Regions from separate parts of the Microvirgula curvata genome, predicted to be linked through region 2. Evidence: predicted binding sites of a transcription regulator. Region 2 holds the regulator's gene; the other holds the start of a gene.

Region 1 (6,682 bases), on a different contig from region 2:
ACGACGGCCTGGTACAGCTGCTGCCAGTTCGGCTCGCCCGGGGCGGCCGGCGCTGCCGGGGCCGCTGCCGGTGCTGCTGCCGCAACGGCAGGCGTCTGTCCGGCCAGTGCGGCGTCGAGATTGGACAGGATGGCCGGATCGGCCGGCGACGGCATGCGGCCCTGCGCCATGTAGCTGAACATGTCGCGAACCACGCCGGTGGCGTCGAGGATCACGTCCATGATCTCGCTGGACAGCGTCAGCTCACCATTGCGCAGCTTGTCGAACAGGTTTTCCGTGCGGTGGCACAGATTCACCAGCGGGGTGGCGTTCAGGAAACCGCCACCGCCCTTGATGGTATGGAAGCCCCGGAAAATGTCGTTCAGCAGTCCCTTGTCGTTGGGACGCTTTTCCAGTTCAACCAGTTTGTTGTCCACATCGGACAGCAATTCGAGAGACTCTGTCAGGAAATCCTGAAGCAGTTCTTCCATTCCGGCGAAGTCGCTCATGACAGCCTCTGCGAGAAAAGTGTTGTGTATGCAGTATGCATCAGAAACCCAGACTTGCCAGCAGGTCGTCGACCTGCTTCTGGTCGGTTACCACGTCGGTGCGGTTGGCCGGATTGACGACCGGGCCGTTTTCCAGCGAGTGGAGCTCGGTCGGGTCCGGCTTGATTTCCGGCTGGTATTCCATCAGGAACGACAGCAGTTCCTGCTCCATGTGCTGGACCATCTCCACGACCTTCTTGATCACCTGACCCGTCAGATCCTGGAAGTCCTGCGCCATGACGATTTCCATCAGCTCGGAAGACGTGGCATGCGTATGTTCGGGCACTTCGGCCAGGTAGCCGCGCGTCGACTTCGCCAGTGCCTTGAAGGCTTCCAGCGACGACTGGTTGGCAAACACCTTGTCCCAGTCGCTGGCGAGGGCGGCGGCGCCGCTCTCCAGACGGGTCTGGTGCGGTTGCGCGCGGTCGGTGGCGTTCAGCACGCGCTCGGCGGCGTTTTCCGTCAGCGTGGCGATATAGGACAGCCGGTCTTTCGCGTCGGGAATGGCACTGGCGGCGCGTTCGAGGGATTTGTCGTAGCCGAGTTCGTGCAGCGCATCATGCAGCTTGCGGGTCAGCTGGCCCACTCGCGAATACATGTTGTCAGCGGAGGCAACGGGTGCCGCAGCGGCTGGCGCGTCTGCGCTGACCGCGGCCTGGCTGGCCACGCTGTCGAACAGCGCCTCGAGTTCCGGGCTGTCGCCGGCGGCGGTCACCTGCGCGACGACCGGGGGCGGGGGCGCGACCGGGGCCACGCTGGCGGCCACGCTGTCGAACAGCGCTTCGAGTTCCGGGCTGTCGCCGGCGGCACTCAGGTCGGGGGCGGGCGTCGGTACGACGGGTGGCGCAACGGGTGCGGCGGCGACACTGTCAAACAGTGCCTGCAATTCGGCGCTGTCGCCATCTGCTGATGGGGCGGGCACGACGGCAGCGATCGGCGCGGCCGGGGCTTCCTGTACATGCGTGTCGTGAGCGACACGATCGAACAGGGCCTCGAGTTCGGGCGAATCGCCGTTTTCCAAGTGATTATCCGGCACGTAGCCTCCCTCGGTTTTCTGCTTACTTGGCCACGCTCTGGAAGACTTTGCCCAGCTTTTCTTCCAATGTGGCAGCGGTAAAGGGTTTGACGATGTAGCCCGAAGCGCCGGCCTGGGCCGCTTCGATGATGTTCTCGCGCTTCGCCTCCGCCGTAATCATCAGGAAGGGGAGATGCTTGAGCTGGGCGTCGGCGCGTACATTGCGCAGAAGCTCGATGCCAGTCATGTTCGGCATGTTCCAGTCGGACACGACGAAATCGAATGTCTGGCTTCTGAGCTTGTGCAGCGCGGCCTGGCCGTCCTCGGCTTCATCGACGTTGGTGAAACCCAACTCCTTGAGCAGATTGCGGAGGATGCGTCGCATCGTCGAGAAATCGTCGACGACCAGAAAGCGTGTGTTCTTGTCTGCTGCCTCGATCATGGGGCGTTGTCCTGCGTATGTGTGGCTTTGTCAAAGCTGCCGGTCATGGGCCCGGAGCCGGTTCTGTCTGGTAGACCGTGGGTCGAGCCGGATCGTAACGATGGCGGCGCTCACTGCGAATGCTGCGCTCAGCGTTGCAGGTACGGCAACATCGTTTCCGCCAGCAGCGCGGGTTCGAACTTGGCGACGTAGTTGTCGACGCCGACGCTCGAGCCCATCGCCCGGTTGGCATTGGACGACAGCGACGAGTGCATGACCACCGGAATATTGGCGAAGCGCTTGTCGCCCTTGATGTGCCGGGTCAGAACGTAGCCATCCATTTCCGGCATTTCGGCATCGACCAGGATCAGTTTCAGTGTGTCGTGCAGCGTGGCGCCATCCATCCACGGACGGTTGGCGAAGGCCTGCAGTCGTTCCCAGGCCTCGCGGCCATTGGTGGCCTGATGGTATTTGACTTCCATCTTGTCGAGCACCTGGGTGATTTCCTTGCGGGCGACCACCGAGTCGTCGACGAAGAAAATGAATTCGTCGCTGCCGGTGCCGGCCTTGGGAATGTCGGGGATGCGGGTTTCACCGACGACGCTGGCCAGGATCTGCTCGACGTCGAGGATGGAAACCAGTTTGCCGTCGTCCAGTTCGGAGACGGCGGTAATCATGGCCTGTCCCTGCGGCATCATGTTGTCCGGCGCCTTCATCCGGTCCCAGTCGATGCGGATGATGCGGTCGACCGACTCCACCAGGAACGCTTGCGTGCTCTTGTTGAATTCGGTGACGATCATCGATTCGTACTTGTGGGTGTCCGCATCCTGCGCGCCGGTAAAGCGGGCCAGCGAGATGACCGGGATGATGTTGCCGCGCAGGGAAATCACGCCCTCGACACCGAACGGCATGTTCGGCGACTTGGTGATTTCCGGCGTCTGCGACACTTCGCGCACCTTGAACACGTTGATGCCGAAGGTTTCGCGGGTGCCGAGCGAGAACAGGAGGACTTCCATCTTGTTCGAGCCGGCGAGCTTGGTGCGCGCATCGATGTTATCGATCAGGGATATGTCTTGCATGGCCATTATTCTCGTAGCAGGGTCAGAGCTTCAGCAATTCGCGCATCTTCAGCGACAGCTTCTGCGGCTCGAATTTCGACACATAGTCGTCGACACCGACCGACTGGCCTAAACGCTGGTTCGACTGACCAGACAGCGACGAGTGCATCAGCACCGGAATGCCGGCGAAGCGCGGGTCGCTCTTGATCATCTTGGTCAGCAGGAACCCGTCCATTTCCGGCATTTCAACGTCGGTCAGCACCAGGTTCACCATATCCTTCAACGGCTTCTCTGCCTGCTCGGCCTGACTGGCCATGCGCTGCAGCTCTTCCCAGGCGCGGCGACCGTTGATTGCGTATGCGTAATTCACGTTCATCGCCTGCAGCGTCTTCTCGATCTGCTTGCGGGCCACGGCGGAGTCGTCGGCGAAGAACACCATCCGCGATTCCTTGATCGGCTCGATATTGACGAACTGGAACGAGTCGTCGATATCGGTGGTCTCGGCCAGTACGCGCTCGACGTCAATCATCATCACCAGATTATTGTTGTCGAGCTCGGTCACGGCGGTGACCAGACCGCCCATGCGGTTCGAGATCATTTCCGGCGGCACGCGCATCGCCGACCAGTCCAGGCGCAGGATGGTATCGACCGCCTCGACCAGGAAGCCCTGGGTGTGGCCGTTGTACTCGGTCACGATCATGACTTCCGGGGTCTTCTCGGTGATCACGCCGGTATACTTCGCCAGGTCGATGACCGGAACGAGGTGACCGCGCAGGCTGACCATGCCTTCGACCGAGCTGGCCATTTCCGGCGCCGTCGTGATCTCGGGGGTGCGCATCACTTCACGGACCTTGAATACATTGATGCCGTAAGTTTCCTTACGGCCGGTCCGCTGGTCGACCCCTAGCGAGAAAAGCAGGATCTCCAGCTTGTTTGCACCCGCGAGTTTGGTTCGCGCGTCAATGCTTTTCAGTAGTTCAGACACAAGGTGCTCCGCTCATCTTTGCAAATTCAAATCGCCAGCCCGGGGGGCTGTCAGGAATACTATCGACAACAACTGCAGAATCATAAGTGACTCTAGACGTTCGTTAGGATTTTTCTCGCAGTTGTGCGGAACATTTCCTGAGTAGATTACTACCACATTTCCCTTAGTGCTGTCATAGGGGCTGCCATGAGCCATGAGAATCATCAACTCGGTCCACAGGAGAATTCTCCTGACGTGCAGCAGCTGAAAGAGGCGTTCGGTCTGTTCAGCCGCGCGTCCGGTGAACTGATCCACGCGTACTCCGATCTGCAGAAGCAACTGGCGACCCTGTCGGCGCAACTGGAGATGGCCAATCTGGCGCTGGCCAGCCAGAGCGCGCAGCGTGCCAGTCTGGCCGAGCGGCTGGCGCTGCTGCTCGATGCGTTGCCGGCCGGCGTGGTCGAGCTGGCGGCAGACGGCACCGTGCTGCGGCAGAATCCGGCGGCGCAGGACATGGCCGGGGCCGACTGGACCGGACTGGACTGGGCGCAGGTATCGGCCGCGATGACACCGGCGGATGTCGGTGACGCCTGGCTGCTGCCATCCGGGGCCGCGCCGCGTGAAGTCATTGTCGAGCAGCGTCCGCTGCCGGACGGTTCGACCATCGTGCTGCTGCACGACATCTCGCGCCAGCAGGCGCTAGCGCGGCAACTGGCCGATCAGGAGCGACTGGTGGCGATGGGGCAGATGGCGGCATCGCTGGCGCATCAGCTGCGCACGCCGCTGGCCACCGCCATGCTCTACACCGCCAATCTGGCCCGCGAACCACTGGGCCGGGAAGACCGGGAACGCTTTGCCGGCAAGGCGCTGGACCGTCTGCGCCAGCTCGAAGGCCTGATCCGCGACACGCTCGGCTATGTGCGCGGCGAGGCGTTCGAGTTGCACGACGTCGCCGTGGCCGACGTGCTGGACGAGGTCGAGCATGCGGTGCTGGCCGGAGCCCGCGCCCGCGCCGTGACGTTTGCCTGCCGGCAGGACACGGGCGTGACGCGGGTACGGGCCGATGCCAGGGCGCTGGTCAGCGCTCTGGTCAGCCTGATCGAGAATGCGTTCGCCTACTCGTCCCCGGGCAGCGAGGTCTCACTGGCGGTCCGCCGCGGAGAGGCCGGCGTCGAATTCGCCGTCAGCGACCAGGGACCGGGCGTGCCGGCCGAGATCGCCTCGCGCATTTTCGAGCCGTTCTTTACCACGCGCAGCGAGGGTACCGGTCTCGGGCTGGCCATTGCTGCCCGGGTGGCGCAGCAGCAGGGCGGACAGTTGCGGCTGGATGCGCGCCATGCACCGGGGGCGTGTTTCGTGCTGTCCCTGCCGCTGGCTGACGACTGAATGCAAGCGGGCACCGCGAAGGGATCGCGCAGCGGGATTCCACTGGTCTATATCTAGACAAGACATACGGATGTCATTGCCTTGCCGGCAGGGCGGCAGTGACCGTTCTTCCCGCAGCCGCGGACCGGTCTCCGGCCCGGTGTCCGCTTGCGGCCACATGCGAGACCACCATGAACACAGGCAATACCAAGACCAGTGCAGCCATGCCAGGAGCCTCCTACTACGACGCCAATTTCCAGCTCGAGGCGGCCAAGGTGCTGCCGGGCGAGTTCATTGCCACCAATCGCGACATGCTGCTGGTGACGGTGCTGGGGTCCTGCGTGTCGGTGTGCCTGCGCGATCCGGTGGCCGGCGTGGCCGGGCTGAATCACTTTTCGTTGCCCGATGGCGTGTCCGATCAGGACGCGCTGACCAATCTGCCCGAACGCTATGGCCAGCATGCGATGGAAGTGCTGATCGACGAAATGGTGCGGCTCGGCGGCGACCGGCGGCGCTTCGAGGCCAAGGTATTCGGCGGCGGCAGCGTGCTGCGCGGGATGCTGAAATCCAATATCGGCGAGCGCAATGTCGATTTCGTCCGGCGCTTTCTTGCCGAGGAGAGCGTTCCGGTGCTGGCGGAGGACCTGCTCGACTGCTATCCGCGCAAGGTCTACTACTTCACCCTCAGCGGCCGCGTGCTGGTGAAGAAGATCAAGGACGTCCACAACCGCACCATCTACGAGCGCGAATGCGCTTACCGCGACCGCTTGCGGCGCCAGCCGTTCAAGGGCTTCCCGTCCTAGCCCCCTGATCGATCGTTCCGGAACCGCGCCACCCTTTTGCACAATTTGGCGAACGGGGGCGTGTGCTGCACTGCGCGACATGCCCAATGTGTGGCATATTCGGCGACTATTCCCGGAACATACAATCGATAGCAGGAGTGACGATGAAGCCGATCAATGTAGGCATCATGGGCGTCGGCACGGTCGGCGGCGGCACCGCGACCGTTCTCAAACGCAATGCGGAAGAAATCAGCCGGCGTGCCGGGCGTGCGATCGTGCTGAAAATGGCGGCCAATCTCGATATTGCCAGGGCGCGCGAAATTGTCGGCGACGGCATCGAGATCGTCAGCGATGCCCGCGTGGTCGCGACCCATCCGGATATCGACATCGTGATCGAACTGATCGGCGGTACCGGCATCGCCAAGGACCTGGTGCTGACCGCCATCGATCATGGCAAGCACGTGGTCACGGCCAACAAGAAGCTGCTGGCCGAGCACGGCAACGAAATCTTTGCCCGGGCGCGCGAAAAGGGCGTGATGGTCGCGTTCGA
Region 2 (6,682 bases):
CGAACCCGGTCTGGCGGAAACCCTGCTGCAGTCGGCGGCCCAGGAGTCCGAGCGGATCGAGCAGCAGGGGCTGAACCCGGTGCTGATCACGCCACAGGCCCTGCGCCCGGTCCTGTCCAAATTCATGCGCCGCGCCCTGCCCCAGCTCGCCGTGCTGGCCCATAATGAAATTCCCGACAGCAAGACCATTCGCGTGGTCGGCGTGGTCGGGGCACGCAGCTAGTCTCACAGTGGGATAACGCCTTATGGTCGTCAAAAAGTTTTTCGGCAAAACCACTCGTGATGCACTGCGCCAGGTGCGTGACGAGCTGGGTACCGATGCCCTGATCCTCAGCAACCGCAGCGTGCCCGGCGGCGGCATCGAAATCATGGCGGTAGCCGACGCCGACGTGAACACGCTGGCGGCTTCGCTGGCCACCAACGTCAAGCACCCGCCGCGACATGGCGGCAGTGCGGCCGCCCTGCCGCCAAAATCGGCCAAGCCGTCCCCGGTCGCCAGTGCGCTGGCGCGCACCTATGCGCTGCCGGTCGAGCCGCTGGCCGAGCCGGTGGCGCGGATCATTCCGCCCAATGAGCCGGACACGTCGATCAAGCGTGTCGACTTCAGCCGCCTGATCGCCCGTGCCGAGGAGGCCGCCAATCGCGAGGAACCCGCCCGCGCCGAGCCGGCACCCCGCCCGGAAACGGCCCCGGCGGCAGAGGCAGCGCCGCGCGACAAGGCACCGGCCGAAGCGGCGCCGACCACGGTTCGCGCCGAGGCCAAGCTCGACGAGCTGGGCGACGAAATGCGCGAACTCAAGGCACTGCTGACCGCCCAGCTCGCCAGCCTGGCCTGGGCCAACCTCGAGGAATACCACCCGCGCCAGGCCGAGCTGTTCCGCCAGCTGCTTGCCGTCGGCATGAGCCCGGCACTGTGCCGCCAGCTGGTGGCCAAGCTGCCGGCGCACTTCGACGAAGCCGCCGCGCTGAAATGGGCAAAGTCGGCGCTGGCGCACAATCTGCGCGTGCTGCCGGAGGAAGAGGACATCATCGACAAGGGCGGTGTCTACGCGCTGGTCGGCCCGACCGGCGTCGGCAAGACCACCACCGTGGCCAAGCTTGCCGCCCGCGCCACCATCAAGCACGGTCCGGAATCGATCGCACTGATCTCGACCGACAGCTACCGGATCGGGGCCCAGGACCAGCTGAAACTGTATGGCCGCATCCTTGGCGTGTCGGTTTACGCCGTCGACAACGAGGCCGACCTGCACCTGACGCTGGCCGACCTCGCCCACAAGAAGCTGGTGCTGATCGACTCGGTCGGCATGGGCCAGCGCGACAACCGCGTCAGCGAACAGACGCGCATGTACGCGGCCGGCAAGCGGCCGGTGCGGCGCATCCTGCTGCTGTCGGCCAATGCCGCCGGTCATACGCTGCAGGATGTCATCACCCGCTATCAGGGCGAGGGCCTGGCCGGCTGCATCCTGTCCAAGGTCGACGAGGCGCCGACGCTCGGGGTCGGGCTGGACGTGGCAATCCGCCACCGGCTGCCGGTGCTGTACGTGACCAATGGTCAGCGGGTGCCGGAAGACCTGTACCTGTCCGATGCCAATTATCTGGTGGAACGCACGTTCCAGCCGTTGAAACAGCCGCGCGGACCGTTCTCGTACGAACCCGACGAGTACCGCATCCTGCAGGCGGCCCAGTGGGGCCAGACCGCATGACCCGCTTCGACGATCAGGCGGCCAGCCTGAGGCGACTGTCGCTCGGCAACGCGCTATCGGCCAGCTTCGCCTTTCTCGGCGGGCGGGCGTCCGGTGTCACCACCCTGGTCGCCGAACTCGGCATCGCACTCGGCGTGACCCATGGCCGGCGGGTGCTGCTGCTCGACGGCCATGCCGGCCAGCCGCTGTTGCGCCGCTTCAACCTGTCGACGAGCGAGACGCTGGATACGGTCCTGTCGCAGCAACTGGCGCTGGATGCGGCCGTCAGCCCGCTCGGCGGCACCATCAACCTGCTCAATGGCTATGCGCGCCCGTCGGTGCTGGCCGCGCTGAGTGACGTCTCGGCCCACCGCGTGCAGAGCGAATATCTGGCCCTGACCCGCGACACCGAATTCGTGCTGATCGACGCCCCCACGCAGACGCCGCTGCTGGCGGCGGTGGCCGGCGATATCGTACTGGTGTTGTCGCCCGATCAGGACGGACTGACCGAGACGTACACTGCCGTCAAATACCTGGTCAGCGAGTTCGGCCGCCGCAAGTTCAACGTCCTGGTCAACCGTGTGCACAGTCTGGACGAGGCACAGCACTGGTTCTCCCGGCTGTCCACGGTAGCCAGCGAATACCTGCCGGTTTCGCTGCGCTGGGTCGGCTACGTGCCGGAAGACCACTGGGCCAAGCGGGCCACGGTGCTGAAGACGACGGCAGTCCAGTCGTTCGACACCAGCGAGATCGCCACCGCCGCCAACCAGCTCGCCCATGCCCTGCCACTGTGGGCCACCGGCTCCGGTGTCGCGCATGAACTGTTTTCCCGACTGTGTGATGCCGCACGGTTGCTCGAACCCGACCCGTCAGAAATCATCGTCTAGCTGTCAACTTATGAAACTTCGTCGTGCCTATCTTCCCGCAGACGCGTCGACAACCGTCGATGTGGCTACTCACGCGCCACTGGTCAGAAAGCTGGCCAGCATGATGGTCAGCCGGCTGCCGGCCAGCGTCGAGCTCGACGACCTGATCCAGGTCGGCATGATCGGCCTGCTCGAAGCGGCCCAGCAGTTCGATACCAGCCAGGGTGTGCTGTTCGAAACCTTCGCCAGCCAGCGCATACGCGGAGCCATGCTCGATGAACTGCGCCGCATCGACTGGCTGCCGCGCCAGGCGCGCCGCAACGCCAAGCAGATCGAGCAGGCGCTGACGGCACTGGAACAGGAGTTCGGCCGGGCCCCGCACGAGAGCGAGGTGGCGGAACGGCTGGAAATGAGCATCGACGAGTACCAGTCCATGCTGTACGACTGCAAGGGCCACCAGCTGGTCTACTACGAGGATTTCCGCCACGAAAGTGACGAAGGCAGCAGCACCCAGTTCATCGAGCATGTCGCCGGCCCCGAAGCGGAGACCCCGTTCGCGATGCTCGGTGACCAGCGTTTTCGCGAACACCTGGTCGCCGCCATCAAGGAGCTTCCGGAACGCGACCAGCTGGTGATGAATCTGTACTACGAGGAAGAACTGAACCTGAAGGAAATCGGCGCGGTGCTCGGCGTGACCGAGTCGCGCGTCTGCCAGCTGCACAGCCAGGCGGTATCGCGCCTGCGCGGCAAGCTGCGCAGCTGGATTTGACTGCCGCTTTTTGTGGGCACCTGCGTGGTGAGTGGCGTCGGTGCAGGCCCGACTGATTCAGTTCTTCGTGCCGCATTTTTGCGAGCACCTGCACCTTTGCAGACCGTCTCGGCTTTCAGGCCGCGCGCGACAGACCGTCCGGCCATTCCGCCAGTGACGACAGCGCGACGACATCACCGACCAGCACGATGGCCGGGCTGCCCAGGCCGGCCGCCAGCGCCTGTGCCGGCAGTTGCGCCAGCGTGGTCAGCAGTTGCTGCTGGTTCGGCGTGCTCGCCGACTGCACCACGGCCACCGGTGTCGTCGCCGGCAACCCGCCGGCCATCAGTCCGTCGCGGATACGGTCCAGCCGCTTCATGCCCATGTAGATTGCCAGTGTCAGCCCGGAACGGGCCAGTGCGGCCCAGTCCGGTTCGCCGCCATCCTGGGCATGGGCTGTCACGAAGGCCACGCCACGACAGCAGTCGCGATGGGTCAGCGGCACGCCGATCGCCGTTGCCGCCAGCATGCCGGCAGTCAGCCCGTTGACCACCTCGACCTCGATGCCGGCCGCGCGCAGCCACGCCGCCTCCTCGCCGCCCCGGCCGAACAGCATGGCGTCGCCGCCCTTGACCCGGGCAACGCGGCGCCCCTGGCGGGCATGGCGCAGCATCAGCCGGTTGATGAACGATTGCGGGGTGGAGCGGCAGCCGCCCCGCTTGCCGACCCGCACCAGCCGTGCGTCCGCCCTGGCCAGCGCCAGCACGTCGTCGCCGACCAGGTCATCGACCAGCCACACATCGGCCTCTCCAAGCACCCGGGCGGCTTTCAGCGTCATCAGTTCGGCATCGCCGGGACCGACCCCGACCAGCCAGACTTTGCCAGCGTTCATATGAATTCCTCATGCAGATGGACGCCACGATGTCAAAAACTGCGCCAAGTGGGAAAGGCTTTGTGGCGATATGCAAAGACGGGACAGGCAGGCAAAAAAAGGGCGTCGCATCCGCTTTCCGTGACTGGCACGGCAGGCGAATGGACGCCGCTGTCAAAGTGGCCGCAGGCACCGGAGTACCCTGGCCGGATTCAACACAACCCTGAGAGCCCCGCCGCCGGGGCTCGTCAATAACAAAGCATCAAGCGTGCCAGCCAGTCCGAATGCATGAAACAACTGAAAAACAGCGCTTGCAGTCCAATATAGCCGCGATTCCCCGCACTGTCGTGTTGCATTGCACCAAAAGCAGGCACGTTTGTCGGCACACGGCACGAACGCAAGCCGGTGCCGGCAGGCTACAATCGTTGCCCCGACCCTTCGTCCAGCCAGCTGCCATGACTATCCGCATCGTTTTTCTCGACCGCGCCAGCCTGCCCGCCGCCCTGCCGGCACCGGTCGCCTCGCACGAATGGATCGACCATCCGCATACCGAACCGGTCGATACCCTTGCCCGGCTGGCCGGAGCCCGCGTCGCCGTGGTCAACAAGCATGTGCTGGACGCCGCCACGCTGGCACAGCTTCCCGACCTGAAGCTGGTCGCCGTCTGCGCGACCGGGGTCAATAATGTCGACATTGACGCCTGCCGCCGGCTCGGCATCACCGTGTGCAATGTGCGCAATTACGGCGCCGACAGCGTGGCCGAGCATGCCTTCCTGCTGCTGCTGGCGCTGAAGCGCAATCTGCTCGCCTACCGCACCGACATGCTGGCCGGGCGCTGGCAGCAGTCATCGCAGTTCTGCCTGCTGTCGGCGCCGATCACCGATCTGGCCGGCCAGCGCCTGCTGGTGGCAGGCAGCGGCGATATCGGCAGCAATCTGGCGCAGAAGGCCCGCGCCTTCGGCATGGAAGTGTTCCAGCTTGAACATCGTGGTGCCGTTTCGGTCCGCCCCGGCTATCTGTCGTTCGACGAAGGGCTGGCCAGCGCCGACGCGCTGTCGCTGCACCTGCCGCTGAATGACGGTACCCGCGGCATGATCGGTGCGGCCGAGCTGGCGCGGATGAAACCGGGCTGCGTGCTGATCAACACCGCCCGCGGCGGGCTGGTCGACGAAGCGGCGCTGGTAGCCGCGCTGCGCGATGGCCCGCTGGCCGGCGCCGGCTTTGATGTGCTGAGCGAGGAGCCACCAGTGAACGGCAACCCGCTGCTCGATGTCGAACTGCCGAACCTGATCGTGACGCCGCACGTGGCCTGGGCCAGCGGCCGCGCGATGACGACGATGGCGCGCATGCTGGTCGACAATATCGACGCCTGGCTGGCCGGCGTGCCGCGCAATGTGGTGGCCTGAAAGGAGATGGCATGCGCCTGACGCTCGACGCACTGCAGGTGCTGGACGCGATTGACCGCAAGGGGAGCTTCGCCGCCGCCGCCGAGGAACTGAACCGGGTGCCGTCGGCGGTCACCTATGCCGTGCAGAAGCTGGAGCAGGACCTCGACGTGCTGCTGTTCGACCGCGGCGGCCATCGCGCGCGGCTGACGCCGGTCGGCCAGACCCTGCTGCGCGACGGTCGCTATCTGCTCGATGCGGCGTTTTCGCTCGAGCAGCGCGTCAAGCAGCTAGCGCGCGGCTGGGAAACCGAACTGGTCATCGCCTGCGGCGACTGGGTGCCGGTGACCCGGCTGTACCCGCTGGTCAGGGAGTTCGACGCCATCAATGCCGGCACGCGGATCAAGTTCCTGCACGAAGTCTTCGGCGGCGCCTGGGACGCGCTGATCAGCAAGCGGGCCCATCTCGCCATTGGCGCTTCCGAAGCAGCCCCGACCGGCGTCTTCAGCCGGCAGATGGGCCATGCCGACTTCCTGTTCGCCGTTGCCCCCGACCATCCGCTGGCGCAGGAGGCGCAGCCGCTGCCGCCGCACGTGATCCGTCGCTTCCGCGCCGTGGTCGCCGCCGACAGCTCGCGCACTCTGGCACCACGCACCTCGGCCCTGCTGTCCGGGCAGGACACGCTGACCGTGCCGAGACTGGAAGACAAGCTGGCCGCGCAGATTGCCGGTCTAGGCGTCGGCTTCCTGCCGGCACAACTGGCGCATGATGCGCTGGAGCGGGGCGACCTGGTGGAGCTGCTGCTGGAAGAACCGCTGCACAGCACGCCGATTTCCTATGCCTGGGCCGAAAAACGCCCGGCCCGTGCGCTGTCGTGGTGGCTGAAGCGACTGGCTGAACCCGATATGCCGGATCGGCTGCTGCTGCCATGAACACTCCCGGCGCGACCCTCATCGCCATCCCGGGCCAGTCAGAACGACTGGACTGGGTGCGCGAGCGACTGGACCACCAGGGTCTGGCCGCGATGCGGGTCACGGCGCCGCCGGTCGGCGACGCCACGCTGCTGATTGGCGACGCCACCGGCTGGAACTGGCTGTGTGCGGCCCCTCCCGCCCCCGGACCGCGCTGCT

The links. The regulator FliA, encoded in region 2, starts transcription of late flagellar genes. The targets are predictions, from matches to a motif close to GCTAAAGNTNNNNNNNNNNCNGCCGATAAT.
Region 1: ACYVG8_RS16150 (chemotaxis protein) is a predicted target of FliA. The motif match lies at 4,065-4,094, and genes of this name have one in related genera.

What each region holds. Positions count from the first base shown of each region.
Region 1 covers NZ_BAAGUB010000035.1:258,182-264,863, forward strand. Annotated here, with positions in the region: gene ACYVG8_RS16130 (chemotaxis protein CheA) at 1-488, opposite strand, end outside; gene cheZ (protein phosphatase CheZ) at 529-1,548, opposite strand; gene cheY (chemotaxis response regulator CheY) at 1,586-1,984, opposite strand; gene ACYVG8_RS16145 (chemotaxis protein) at 2,113-3,048, opposite strand; gene ACYVG8_RS16150 (chemotaxis protein) at 3,065-4,006, opposite strand; gene ACYVG8_RS16155 (sensor histidine kinase) at 4,241-5,371, shown strand; gene cheD (chemoreceptor glutamine deamidase CheD) at 5,542-6,153, shown strand; gene ACYVG8_RS16165 (homoserine dehydrogenase) at 6,297-6,682, shown strand, end outside.
Region 2 covers NZ_BAAGUB010000002.1:21,616-28,297, forward strand. Annotated here, with positions in the region: gene flhA (flagellar biosynthesis protein FlhA) at 1-223, shown strand, start outside; gene flhF (flagellar biosynthesis protein FlhF) at 246-1,703, shown strand; gene ACYVG8_RS00185 (MinD/ParA family ATP-binding protein) at 1,700-2,569, shown strand; gene ACYVG8_RS00190 (RNA polymerase sigma factor FliA) at 2,580-3,317, shown strand; gene cobA (uroporphyrinogen-III C-methyltransferase) at 3,433-4,188, opposite strand; gene ACYVG8_RS00200 (D-2-hydroxyacid dehydrogenase) at 4,623-5,573, shown strand; gene ACYVG8_RS00205 (LysR family transcriptional regulator) at 5,585-6,484, shown strand; gene ACYVG8_RS00210 (hypothetical protein) at 6,481-6,682, shown strand, end outside.